One region of the Peptoanaerobacter stomatis genome, then DNA from elsewhere that is predicted to be linked to it. Evidence: predicted binding sites of a transcription regulator. Region 1 holds the regulator's gene; each other region holds the start of a gene.
The links. The regulator HrcA, encoded in region 1, represses chaperone genes, less so after heat shock. The targets are predictions, from matches to a motif close to TTAGCACTCNNNNNNNNNGAGTGCTAA.

Region 1 (4,671 bases):
CAGATATTTGTATATAATAATCTTCTTTGTTGAAGTTTTTGTTTTCGTCAGCCAAAGTTTTGTAATATACTTTGTCTATTGCATCGCTTGCGTTTGAAATCAATTCTCTCAAAAATATATCTCTATTTGTGTAGATAGAATTTATCATAAGGTCCAATAATCTTTTGGATTCAGCCTTAAATTCCTGTTTTGCCATAAAAAACCTCCATGTATATTCATAAAAATTAAAATTTTACATATATTAGCACTCTTTAGTAATGAGTGCTAATATAAATTTATCACATTTTTTATATTTGTCAATATATAATTACAAATTATATAAAGTTTTTTTGTATTTTTATATAATATTAAGCTATCTATTTTATACCAATATCAGTATATAAAAAAGTATGTATATTGACCTCAAATATATTAGTATATATAATAATTAATATTTATTTAATTTTTTATACTAAAATCTGATTAGACGATCATATTTGTTAATTTTATAATCTATATTTTTTTGAAATTTACATGGTGATTTAAATAGGATTTAGTATTAGATTTGGTATATATTATATTTTTTAGCATATCGGAGAAATGAGTATGATAAATATAGTAGGTATAGGACTTGGAGATAGAGAGAATATAACTTTAAAAGCTATTGATACAATAAAAAACTCTACGCTTATAATAGGTGCAAAAAGACAGATACAAGCAGTGAATTACTTGAATAAAGATGCCAAGTATATTGAGTATGTAAAACTTGAGGATATTATTAAAAATATTAAAGATAATATAGATAAGGATATATGTGTATTAGCATCAGGTGAGCCGAATTTGTACGGGATAAGCAACTATATTATAGAAAATATGAAACCATATGAAGATATAAATATAATATCAGGCATAAGCAGCGTTGCATATTTGTTTGCCAAGATGAAGATAAATATGAATGATGTGTATATAACATCATTTCACGGCAGACAGATAAATGAAGAGATGATATTGATGTCGAAAAAAACTGCTTTTTTCACAGACGGCAAGACATCTGTGTATGATATAGCACAGATTTATTTGAAAAATAATAAAAATCCTAAGTTTATAATAGGAGAAAATCTGTCATATAACAATGAAAAGATAACTATAAAATATGCAAATGAGATAACAAAACAGGAAACATACAAGATGTATATACTCATTTCAATTTTAAACTAATGCTTTTATATAAAATTAATTTTTTAGTTTATTATAGTTTTTTTGTTTTCAAATATTTTTAAACTGAAAAAATAAAGCACCTTTCTATGTGCATAAAAATAAATTAAAAAAATTTTTAAACCTATTGACAAACAGAATTAAAAGTAGTAGTATAGTAAATGTGGTTAGCACTCTACCGATAAGAGTGCTAACAAAAAATAGTAAAAATATTTGAATATCAAGAAAAAGTTTAGATTTTTAAAATTTATGTTTGAATGTTTAGGAATAAGGGATAATTATGAACAGCAAATTAAGTGAAAGGAAACTGAAAATACTTCAATTTATAGTTGAAGAATATATAAATACTGCAGAACCTGTCGGTTCGAGGACAATTTCTAAAAACAAAGAGCTTTCGATAAGTGCTGCTACAATAAGAAATGAAATGTCAGATCTTGAAGAGATGGGATTTTTGTTGCAACCTCACGTTTCATCAGGTAGAGTGCCGTCACCGCTTGCTTATTCCTTATATGTTGATGAACTCATGAAAGGTGGTTCGCTTGATATAAAAGAGCGTGAACTCATTAAAACAGCACTTGATTCAAATATAAATCAAATACAGTCATTATTGGATGAAACGGTAAATCTGTTAAGCAGTCTTACTAATTATACTTCTATAGCAATTATGAAGAACGATGAGGATAAAAAAGAAAAGATAAGCCATTTTGAGCTTGTCAAACTTAACGAGCATCAAATAATTATGATAATTGTAATGGAAGATGGAAGAGTAAACAGCAAAAATATTTATATAGACAGATTTATAGAGTCTGATAAATTACAAATAATATCACAAACTATAAAAGAAGAGATAATTGGAAAAGACATAAAATCACTGGGAGATAAATTTGTAAATTATGTGAAATCAGAAATAATGCAATATGATGAGTTGCTTGATAATATGCTTGAAACTATAAACAGCAATTTATCTCAAGATGTGCCGTTCAGTATAATGCTCAAGGGTACAAAAAATATATTCAACTATCCTGAGTTCAATGATATAGATACGGTAAAATCATTTTTGACGTTGTTCGACAACAAAGATGAACTCGTAGAGCTTGTACAAAATCAAGGTGTGAAAAAAGATAATATAAACATTATAATAGGGGATAAGTCTATGGGAGACTTGCTTGACAACTGCTCCATTATTACTGCAAATTTTGAGTTAAAAGGCAATAATATTGGAAAATTCGGAATAATAGGACCAAAGAGAATGGATTATGGAAAGGCATATTCACTGATGAAATATATCACCAAATATATAAGTGAGGTATTTTGACTATAAAATAAAAATAGATTAAGCAAACTTTAAGTGTAGTATTGTATAATTATTGAGTGCTTGAAAGGAGAAAAAATGACGGAAGAGTTGAAAACTGAGGATATTATTGAAACGGATATTGAAAATCAAGAAACATCTGACAATAAAGATAAACAATTAGAAGAAGATACAATAGTTAATGAAATAGATGACAATCTTGAAAAGATAAAACAACTTGAAAAGCAAGTTGATGAGATGAAAGACTTAGCACAAAGAACTCAAGCTGAATTTATGAACTATAAGAGAAGAGTTACAAAAGAGAAACAGGATTTGACAACATTTGCAAATGAAAAAATAGTAACCGAATTACTTGCAGTGCTTGATAATTTTCAAAGAGCCTTAGATAGTGAAAAAGAAAATACAACAGGTTTCTATCAAGGTGTGGATATGATAAAAAAGCAACTTGAAGATGTGCTCAATAAAAACGGTTTGGAAGAGATTGAATGCTTAAATGAACCGTTCGACCCTAATTATCATCATGCAGTAATGCAGGTAGAAGGAGATGAACCCGACAAAGTATTAGAGATATTGCAAAAAGGATATAAATTAAAAGAAAAAGTGATAAGACCGGCTATGGTAAAAGTATCAAAATAAATAAAAATTATTTAAAAAATACTTGATTTAATTATAAATTTAAATATAACATTTACAAAATCGGAGGTAAATAATTATGGCAAAAACAATAGGAATAGATTTAGGTACAACAAACTCTTGCGTAGCAGTAATGGAAGGTGGGGAAGCAGTCGTAATAGCCAATACGGAAGGAATGAGAACAACACCTTCAGTAGTAGCATTTTCAAAAGACGGAGAAAGAATAGTAGGAGAACCTGCAAAAAGACAAGCAGTTACAAATCCTGACAGAACAATATCATCAATTAAAAGAGAAATGGGTAGAGACTATAAAGTAACAATAGACGATAAAAATTACTCACCACAAGAAATATCAGCAATCATATTACAAAAATTAAAAGCTGATGCGGAAAGTTATTTGGGAGAAAAAGTAACAGAAGCTGTAATAACAGTACCGGCATATTTTACAGATGCACAAAGACAGGCAACTAAAGATGCAGGCAAAATAGCAGGATTAGATGTAAAAAGAATAATAAACGAGCCTACAGCTGCGGCTCTTGCATACGGAGTTGACAAAGACGGAGTAGAAGAAAAAATATTGGTATTCGACCTTGGTGGAGGAACATTTGACGTAAGTATTCTTGAAATAGCAGACGGAACATTTGAAGTTCTTGCAACAAGCGGTAATAATAAATTGGGTGGAGATGACTTCGACAATGTTTTAGTTGATTATATAGCTAACGAATTTATTAAAACAGACGGAGTTGATTTGAGAAAAGATAAGATGTCAGCTCAAAGATTGAAAGACGCTGCTGAAAAAGCTAAAAAAGAATTATCATCAACACTTACAACAAATATCAATCTTCCTTTTATAACAGCAACAGCAGAAGGTCCAAAACATCTTAATATGGATATAACAAGAGCAAAATTCAACGAACTTACAGCACATCTTGTAGAGCAAACAATGGAGCCTACAAGAAAAGCACTTCAAGATTCAGGACTTTCAGTTAATGACTTGGCTAAAATATTATTGGTAGGTGGTTCTACAAGAATACCAGCAGTTCAAGAAGCAATCAAAAAATTTACTGGTAAAGATCCTTCAAAAGGAATAAATCCTGACGAATGTGTTGCACTTGGAGCAGCTATACAAGCCGGTGTACTTGCAGGAGATGTAAAAGATGTATTACTTCTTGATGTAACACCTTTATCACTTGGTATAGAAACATTGGGTGGAGTATTTACAAAGATAATAGAAAGAAATACAACAATACCTACAAAGAAATCACAAGTTTTCTCAACTGCAGAAGACAATCAAACAGCCGTTGACATTCATGTATTACAAGGTGAAAGAGAATTTGCAGACGCAAACGTGACATTAGGAAGATTCAGATTAGATGAAATACCTCCTGCAAGAAGAGGTATGCCTCAAATAGAAGTAACATTTGATATAGACTCAAACGGTATAGTACACGTTACAGCAAAAGACTTAGGAACAGGAAAAGAAAATAAAATAACAATAACATCATCTACTAATCTTTCAGAAGATGAAATCA
Region 2 (4,671 bases), 120 kb from region 1:
TAGCAATACCGATAACTTCCAATGTAAGCCTTTCAGGTTTGAGCTTGGCGGCAATAATAGGTGTGATTATAAACAAAGTTCTATATTTAGGAAAAAAATAAATATAAGAAAAGTTAATTTATATTAATACACTAAAATTAGATTTAAAATAGACATATAAACGTTTGAATGTATTTGATTAATGCTACCTCTAACATCTGTGTAGACAAAAGCATCATTATTCAAATACATTCAATTTAACATTTTTATTATATATCTATGTATATTAAAAGTTAATAGAATAATAGATATTCTCATTTTTAAAAACTTATTGCTAATTAAAAAAATATATTTCAAATCATAAGCGTATTATAGATAATAATATATTATATATAAACTACAAAGCAAATATACAATATACATCACTATTATTAATCTATATCTTCTTTAAATTCTATCATTATTCTTAGCTTTTCTCTAAGAGATACGAGTTTATCCTTATCTACTTCAAAAATCTCTTTTGAAGACATATCTACTATTTTTTGAGCCTCTTTTTTTGTCCTTGAATTTTGGACTAACAGCTCGACATCTTTTCTCTGCTTGTCTATATCTTTAGCCTTTAACAGCATATTAGGATAATATTTTTTCATCAAACGCATATCTTCTTCACTTACTACACTACCTGATGCAATTTTTTTATATACTGATTGAGCCTTTAGTTTTTTGAGTTCCATTTCCCTTAACTTATTTTGACGCTCTATTTCCTCAAGCAGTTTTTTTGACAATGATTTTACACCTACTAATTTTTTTGTATAAGAGTTTTTTGCAATCTCTTCATCAGACATCTCATAAGTTTTTTTATCTTTTTCTTCTTCTTTTGAATCATTTTTCAGTTCTCTTAGTAGAGATGATGTTTTATCATCAAGAGTATTTTCTTTTTTAGGTAAATTATCCTTGCTGTTGTACAGTCCCTTGAATATAGTGTTATCAATCATTGATATTTTCAATAGTATTCACCTCCTTGTGAATAAATATATTGCATCATTATAAAGTAAAATTTATCGTACATCATTCATTTTTTTAATATGTCAGTGTGGTCTATCTGTTCTTTAAGCTGGTATAGCTTACCTAATTGCATCTTCTTAAATCAGTATTTTTAATATATGTGCTTGTAATCTTGATGTAGTTATTTGGTTATTTCGTTATTTGAATATTTAACTATCATATATAATTCTGCTGTTTATCTAAAAAACTATAATATTTATAATATAAATCATAATATCATTAAAATTATAAAAACTGTATTTTTAGTCAATAAATTTTTGAATCTTTTTAAAGATATCGGTTTTTTGTATTTTATCTTTAGAAAATTACTGTTAATATATGAAGCAAATAGAAAGTATTAATATTATCATAAATTTATATATGAAATATTGGGACATTCCCTCCATCCGCATAGCAAATGGGTTATTGTTTTGTAAAATCTTTGCATTTACAAAACAAGCTTAAGCCTATAAAAAAAGCAGTTAAGCTCTAAAATCCTAACTGCCTTTTTATAAAAATCATTCTTCTATTTTACTTTTGACTCTATATTTGTTTTTCTTTTTAATACGCTGTTTGCATATTTTGTATTATATGTCCCTCTCTTAACATTTCCGGAACCCCAGTTATATGCACTTAATGCTGTAGTATAATTTCCAAACATACTTATATTACCGGATATTTCTTTAACGCCTGCTTTTATGTTTTTATCTATATCATATACTTCATCCATTTTTATACCTAAATAAGGCAATGTTGTATAATATAGTTGCATAAGACCATATGCACCTTGATAGCTTGTATTCGGATTAAACCTGCTTTCTTGCTCCATTATAGCAAAAACCAGATATGGATCTGTACCATAAGTTGAAGAGTGTTTGATTACAGAGTTATATATCTTTTGAGCATTTTCTTTAGACAAGCCTGAATTTTTTGACATCATATAGCTTACCATCTTACCGCCTTCTTTACTAAACTCCTGTTTATTATCTGATTTTTTTTGATTTTGTTCCTGTTTTTGTACCTTTTCTTCTTTTTCTTCTTCAATAACGCCTACCTTGAAAATCTGTATTGCCAAATCTATAGATTCAAGTTCATTGCTATCTTCAAAAATCATAAAATCTCCATCACTCTTACCGCCAAGATCTTGCGCATCATCTTCAGCAAAAACACTCATCGGCATACACAGAATTGATATAAATGCCCCTAAAAATAAAAATTTTTTTATATTAAACATATTAAAACTCCTTTTTCATTTGTTACAATTTGTAATTTATTATACTACAATTTTTTACAAAAAGCAAGTTTTTTATAAAACTATTATTAACATTCTGTTTATAAATATTATAATACATCATTGTAATCCGGCACAAAAATATTGAAATTTCAATATTTTTTACAAAATATTCTTATATAGCTTTTATACTATAAAAATATTTATTTTACATTTTAAAACTTATTAATCTTAACTATTTTTATAAAAATGTAATATTTTGTTGTAATAAAATTTTAGTATTAAAATCTGCTAAAAATCAATAAACTTTAAAAATAAAACCATATATTTGAAAAAAATAATATAAAACTAAACCATATTAAAAAAATATCTATTTTTAATTGGATATTAGTATAAATTATATTTCAAAAATATATAAAAATATTTTTTTCATATAGTATTGACAATTATAAAAATAAGACTATAATATAATTATTAGCACTCATATATAACGAGTGCTAATAAAAAGAATTTTATTAAGATATCAACATTTTATTAAAAAGAAAATATCATTATTAATTTTATTTGTAAAATATTATTCTATTTATAAATAAATTTTGACATTTTTTATTTTAATATATAGATTAAATTTTAACTTGAAAAAATAATTAAATTATATGAGATTTACTAAAAAATCTTTAATAATAGGAGGTTTTGTTATGAACTTGGAAAAACTTACTCAAAAGTCACAAGAAGCTGTATTACAAGCACAAAATACTGCATTAAATAATTCTAACCAAGAGATAGACAGTATACATTTATTAAAAGCATTATTGGAACAAGATAACGGTATTATTCCTAAAATATTAAGTCTTATGAATATAAATGTAAGTTCATTAATATCAGATGTTGATGATATGGTAAATAAATTGCCAAAAGTTTCAGGAAGCAGTATAAGTAATGTCTACGCATCAAGAAAATTGAGCGAATTATTATCAAACGCTCAAAATGAAAGTAAGAATTTTGGAGATGAATATGTATCTGTAGAGCATCTATTCCTTGCTATGTTTAAGGAAAAAGGAACAATAATAAGCGATATATTTTCAAAATTCGGCATAAAACGTCAAGATTTTATGCAAAGACTGGAAAAAATCAGAGGAAATCAAAGAGTTACAAATGAAAATCCTGAAGATACCTACAACGTTTTGGAAAAATACGGACGTGATTTAGTTGATATGGCAAGAAATGGAAAATTAGATCCGGTAATAGGCAGAGAAGATGAGATAAGACGTGCAATAAGAATATTATCAAGACGTACTAAAAATAATCCTGTGCTTATCGGTGAACCGGGCGTAGGAAAAACTGCCGTTGTTGAAGGTTTGGCACAAAGGATACTGAAAAATGATGTGCCTGATTCATTGAAAGATAAAACAATATTTGCTCTTGATATGGGTTCATTAATAGCAGGCGCAAAATATAGAGGCGAATTTGAGGAAAGACTAAAAGCAATATTAAAAGAAATAGAAAAATCTGATGGACGTATAATAATGTTCATAGATGAGATACACACAATAATAGGTGCAGGAAAAACAGAAGGTTCTATGGATGCCGGAAACTTGTTAAAACCAATGCTCGCAAGAGGAGAATTACACTGCATAGGCGCTACAACAATAGATGAATACAGAAAGTATATAGAAAAAGATGCTGCACTTGAAAGAAGATTTCAGCCCATTATGGTAGATCAACCAACTGTTGAAGATACAATTTCAATCCTAAGAGGTATTAAAGAAAAATTTGAAATACACCATGGTGTTAGGATTTCAGATTCAGCCATAATAGCATCCGCCGTACTTTCCAATAAATATATAAACGACAGATTCTTACCTGATAAAGCAATAGACCTTATGGACGAAGCTGCTGCAATGATAAGAACACAAATAGATTCAATGCCTACTGACTTAGACGATATGAGCAGAAAAATAATGCAGTTTGAAATAGAACAACAAGCATTAAAAAAAGAAACTGATGAGCAATCTAAAAAACGTCTCGTAGTTTTAGAAGAAGAACTAAGCAAATTAAAAGATGACTATAAAAATAAAAAAGCAACATGGGATGTAGAAAGACAAAGCATAGGAAAAGTAAAGGAACTACAAGAAGAAATAGAAAATATAAAACACCAAATGGATATTGCACAACGCAATTATGATTTGGAAACTCTATCAAGATTGAAATACGGTAAATTGGTAGAATTGGAAAAACAATTACAAGAGCAGATAAAATTACAAGATGAAAAAAAGACCAACTCACTATTAAAAGAAGAAGTTACAGAAGAAGAAATCGCACAAATAGTATCACAGTGGACTAACATTCCTGTTTCAAAATTGGTAGAAACAGAAAGAGATAAATTATTAAGTTTGGAATCTATATTACACAAAAGA
Region 3 (4,671 bases), 200 kb from region 1:
CGGATTTTGATGCAAGCTATGAGATAATAGACGAGCGTCACTCTTGGCATACAAGTGAAGAGAATAATTTGATAAGATTGGTAAAAAAAGGATTGGATAGTATAAACGAAAAATGCGAACTTGATATATTTGCAGGTTCAACAGATGCAAGCGTACTTATAAAAAACTCGCTTATACCCGTAATAATAGGACCTGGAGATTTGAGTGTAGTCCATAGAGAAAATGAATGTATAAAAATAGAGCAGTTGTACAAAGCGTGCAGATTATATATGAGTATGATGATTACAGGAATTATTTAGGAAATTTTTAAAATTTTTTAGATAGATTAATATTTACTTGAGGAATTTATGAACAAGCATAAAAATAATAATATAATTGATGATATGAGAAAATTTTTTAAGATATTGAAATATGGTAAATTTAAAATTTGATAATAAGATTTTGCAAAATAAAAGACTGTTATCAATAAATATTGACAGCAGTCTTTTATCATTATAATGAAGGGAATCTTGAATTGCCTTCCATTTGTATATATTGTTTTAGTCTGTAATTTGAAAGATATACACTTATAAGATGGGAAAATTTTATCAGCAAGTCCACTAATTTTAAACTCCAATATTTTTTGCCGTGACATTCATCGAAGCCGAGCATACCGAATCTTTGACCGCCGTTTTTAAGCTCACATTGGAGTACGGAGGTTATATTTTGAGGTTTTAATACATAGTATATAGGATCAGGATAAAATTCTTCAATATCTTTACAATATAATAGGCCGTTTGTTTCATCAAACTTATCGAATATAGCTTTTACACTATCAATAGTAAGAGCTTGAAGATTTTCCATTTCAGAGTCTATACCTTCATTACACCATTCAAACGTGTTTCTAAACCTCGTGTGATTTTCTGCATATTCAAATATATATACTCTGTCTACTCCGGTTTTTTGACCGAGTAATGATAATATCAAATTTATGGCACCGGGTATATCATCAGAATCGTTTAAAAGATTGAACGAATACCAAAGTAGCCAATCTCCCTCAGTTTCAGGCTCCATATTCTTTGAATCTATATGTGTATGTTTAGTTTCAGCATTCAAATAGTGATATGTTTTTGGTAGAGCATCGTAAAAAAATATTTGTCCTTTTCCTTCTTCTTTGGCATAATATAAAGCTGTGTCAGCTTTTTTATATAGGTCATCAAAAGTTTTTCCGTCATTTGGATATAGTGATACACCTATACTGCAAGTTATCGGTAAGCCTGTAGAACGCCTTTTTGAAATTTCAGCGATTGATTTTATTAAATCATTGGCTTTATCCATAGCTATATCTTTAGATTGAATATCTTTAAGAAATACAATCATTTCATCTCCGCCGACTCTACACAATATGTCAGTACTTCTGTATAAGGAGCGTAGAGATTTGGCTATATCTACTAATATGGTATCAGCATAAGGATGACCATATGTGTCATTTATTGTTTTAAAATTATCAATATCAAGGATAAAAAATACCGCTTTTGAGTTATCTACTTCATATTTTAAATAATTATCTATAAGAATTTGAGTAGTAACTCTGTTGTATAGATTTGTAAGTCCGTCATGTTCGGCTTTTTTCGTAAGCAAACGCATAGCTTTTTTTTGATAAGTTATATCTACAAGCGCACTGCAATATTCATATTCATTACTGGAACATTGACATATCATACCTTTGCTTAGTACCCATACGAGTTTGCCTGATTTAGTTATAATTCTAAATTCCATATCTATATCTATGCTTGAAGGTTTAATATTCATAGATTCTGTTACAACGTTTTGTAAATCTTCGGAATATATTATACTTGCAAAACTGTTGTTGTATAATCTAATTAATTCTTCGCGTGTATATTCAGTCAATCTCAAAAAACCGTCATTCATATATGTAAGAGTGAGATCTTTATCATTTTTGCAGCGGAATATTCCACAAGGAAGCATATTATGAATGAAAGAAAAGTCAGGGTATTTAAGAAAAAAACTATTCAGAGAATCATCGTTATTTTCAGAAATATTACTGAATTCAGTTTTTTTAATATTTTCATACATATAATTATTTACCTTCCATAAAATCATTAAAATTACAATTTTATAAAATAAAAATTGCTATAGTTACTATTATATTAAATTTATTAAGCACAATCAAGTATTTTTTACTAAAAAAGTTAAGTATATTTTTTACAAAAAATATATAAAATTTTTACAAAAGATAATTTTATTTTTTCTGTTAATTATATTTTGTAAATACAACATATACCGCTATTTGTTTAATGATAATTTAAAATATCAAAATTTATAAAGAGAATAAAAGTATAAATATTTAAAATGATTATATAATTAAAATTATTAAGAATATTTTAAAAATTATAAATTAGAATATCTTATAGAAAAAATTGTGTATTTGTTAATGCAATTTAGGTATATAAAAAATTTAATATTTATTATAAAAAACTATTGCAAAAAAATTTTTTTGTTATATAATAATATATGTGGTTAGCACTCGTATTAATTGAGTGCTAACATAAAAAGGTTAATTATTTATATTTATATAGGAGGCAATTAATAATGAAAATAAGACCATTGGCTGACAGAGTAGTAATAAAAAGATTAGAGGCTGAGGAAAAGACTAAGGGAGGAATAATACTTACAGGAAGCGCTAAAGAGCAACCACAAGAGGCTGAGGTAGTAGAAGTAGGACCAGGTGGAGTGATTGATGGAAAAGAAATAAAAATGGAAGTTAAAAAAGGTGACAAAGTATTATTTTCTAAATATGCAGGTACAGAAGTAAAGATAGACGGACAAGAATATACAATATTAAGACAAAATGACATACTTGCAGTAGTTGAATAATATAATTTATTGCAATGGTTTGTTTATTTTATAAAAGTATTACAGATACAGAAGTATTGACTGATGAGTTTTGAAACTTATGTAAAAAAATATATAAAAAAGAAAAATATATTTCAAATGTAGATAATAAAGTTTTACAGATTAATTTACAAGAATAATTCGGAGGTAATATAAATGGCAAAAGAAATTAAATTTTCAGAAGAGGCAAGAAAATCATTGGAAAGAGGTGTCAATAAATTAGCTGACACAGTAAAAGTTACACTTGGGCCTAAAGGAAGAAATGTAATACTACAAAAAAGTTTCGGAGCACCGCTTATAACTAATGACGGTGTTACAATAGCCAAAGAAATAGAATTGGAAGATGCTTACGAAAATATGGGTAGCGAGCTTGTAAAAGAAGTTGCTACAAAAACTAATGATATAGCAGGAGACGGAACTACTACTGCAACTGTTCTTGCTCAAGCAATAGTAAGAGAAGGATTAAAAAACGTAGCTGCCGGTTCTAACCCTATACTACTTAGAAAAGGTATAAATAAGGCTGTAGATATTGCAGTGGAAACTTTAAAGAAAAATTCAAAAACAGTAGAAAATAAAGAATCAATAGCACAAGTAGCAGCAATATCAGCAGGTGATGAACAAATAGGTCAACTTATAGCAGACGCTATGGAAAAAGTAGGAAAAGACGGAGTAATAACAGTAGAAGAATCAAAATCTATGGGTACAAATCTTAATGTGGTTGAAGGTATGCAATTTGATAGAGGATATGTATCAGCATATATGGCAACAGATGTTGAAAAAATGGAAGCAGTTTTACAAGATCCGTATATACTAATAACAGATAGAAAAATAAGCTCAATACAAGATATACTGCCTATACTTGAGCAAATAGTACAACAAGGCAGAAAACTTGTAATAATAGCTGAAGATGTTGAAGGAGAAGCACTATCAACACTTGTAGTAAATAAGTTGAGAGGAACATTTGATGTAGTAGCAGTTAAAGCACCTGGATTTGGCGACAGAAGAAAAGAAATGCTACAAGATATAGCAATACTTACAGGTGGACAAGTAATATCAGATGAATTAGGATTTGATATAAAAGAAACTTCACTTGAACAATTAGGAAAAGCTGCTACTGTAAAGGTTACAAAAGAAAATACTACAATAGTTGATGGAGCAGGAGCTCAAGATAAAATAGTTGAAAGAGTTGAACAAATAAAAAGACAAATAGAAGATACAACTTCAGAATTCGATAAGGAAAAATTACAAGAAAGATTAGCAAAATTATCAGGTGGTGTTGCAGTAATAGAAGTAGGAGCAGCAACAGAAACAGAACTTAAAGAGAAAAAATTAAGAATGGAAGATGCACTTAATGCAACAAGAGCAGCAGTAGAAGAAGGAATAGTTGCAGGTGGAGGTACGGCTCTAATAGAAGCTATGAAAGCTGTAGAAAAAGAAGTAGAAAAAGAAACAGCAGAAGAAAAAACAGGAATGCAAATAGTTGCAAAAGCACTTCAAGAACCGTTGAAACAAATAGCTACAAATGCAGGTTTGGAAGGTGCAGTAATTGTAGAAAATGTTAAGAAATCATCAACTAATGAAGGTTTTGATGCGTTGAATGAAAAATATGTAGATATGATAGCAGCAGGAATAATAGATCCTACTAAGGTTACACGTTCAGCATTACAAAATGCGGCATCAATAGCAGCAATACTTCTTACAACAGAATCAGCAGTAGTAGAAATTAAAAAAGACGAACCTCAAATGCCAATGGGTGGCGGAATGCCGGGAATGATG

Region 2: the regulator HrcA is predicted to act here: its motif matches at 2,729-2,755, upstream of clpB (ATP-dependent chaperone ClpB).
Region 3: the regulator HrcA is predicted to act here: its motif matches at 2,521-2,547, upstream of groES (co-chaperone GroES).

Annotation. Positions count from the first base shown of each region.
Region 1 is NZ_JH815225.1:510,014-514,684, reverse strand. Features, by position in the region: gene htpG (molecular chaperone HtpG) at 1-196, opposite strand, end outside; gene cbiE (precorrin-6y C5,15-methyltransferase (decarboxylating) subunit CbiE) at 586-1,197, shown strand; gene hrcA (heat-inducible transcriptional repressor HrcA) at 1,475-2,509, shown strand; gene grpE (nucleotide exchange factor GrpE) at 2,585-3,142, shown strand; gene dnaK (molecular chaperone DnaK) at 3,219-4,671, shown strand, end outside.
Region 2 is NZ_JH815225.1:633,688-638,358, forward strand. Features, by position in the region: gene HMPREF9630_RS02635 (uracil-xanthine permease family protein) at 1-101, shown strand, start outside; gene HMPREF9630_RS02640 (hypothetical protein) at 411-986, opposite strand; gene HMPREF9630_RS02645 (lytic transglycosylase domain-containing protein) at 1,550-2,257, opposite strand; gene clpB (ATP-dependent chaperone ClpB) at 2,953-4,671, shown strand, end outside.
Region 3 is NZ_JH815225.1:706,573-711,243, reverse strand. Features, by position in the region: gene HMPREF9630_RS02930 (M20 family metallopeptidase) at 1-299, shown strand, start outside; gene HMPREF9630_RS02925 (diguanylate cyclase domain-containing protein) at 493-2,076, opposite strand; gene groES (co-chaperone GroES) at 2,593-2,877, shown strand; gene groL (chaperonin GroEL) at 3,052-4,671, shown strand, end outside.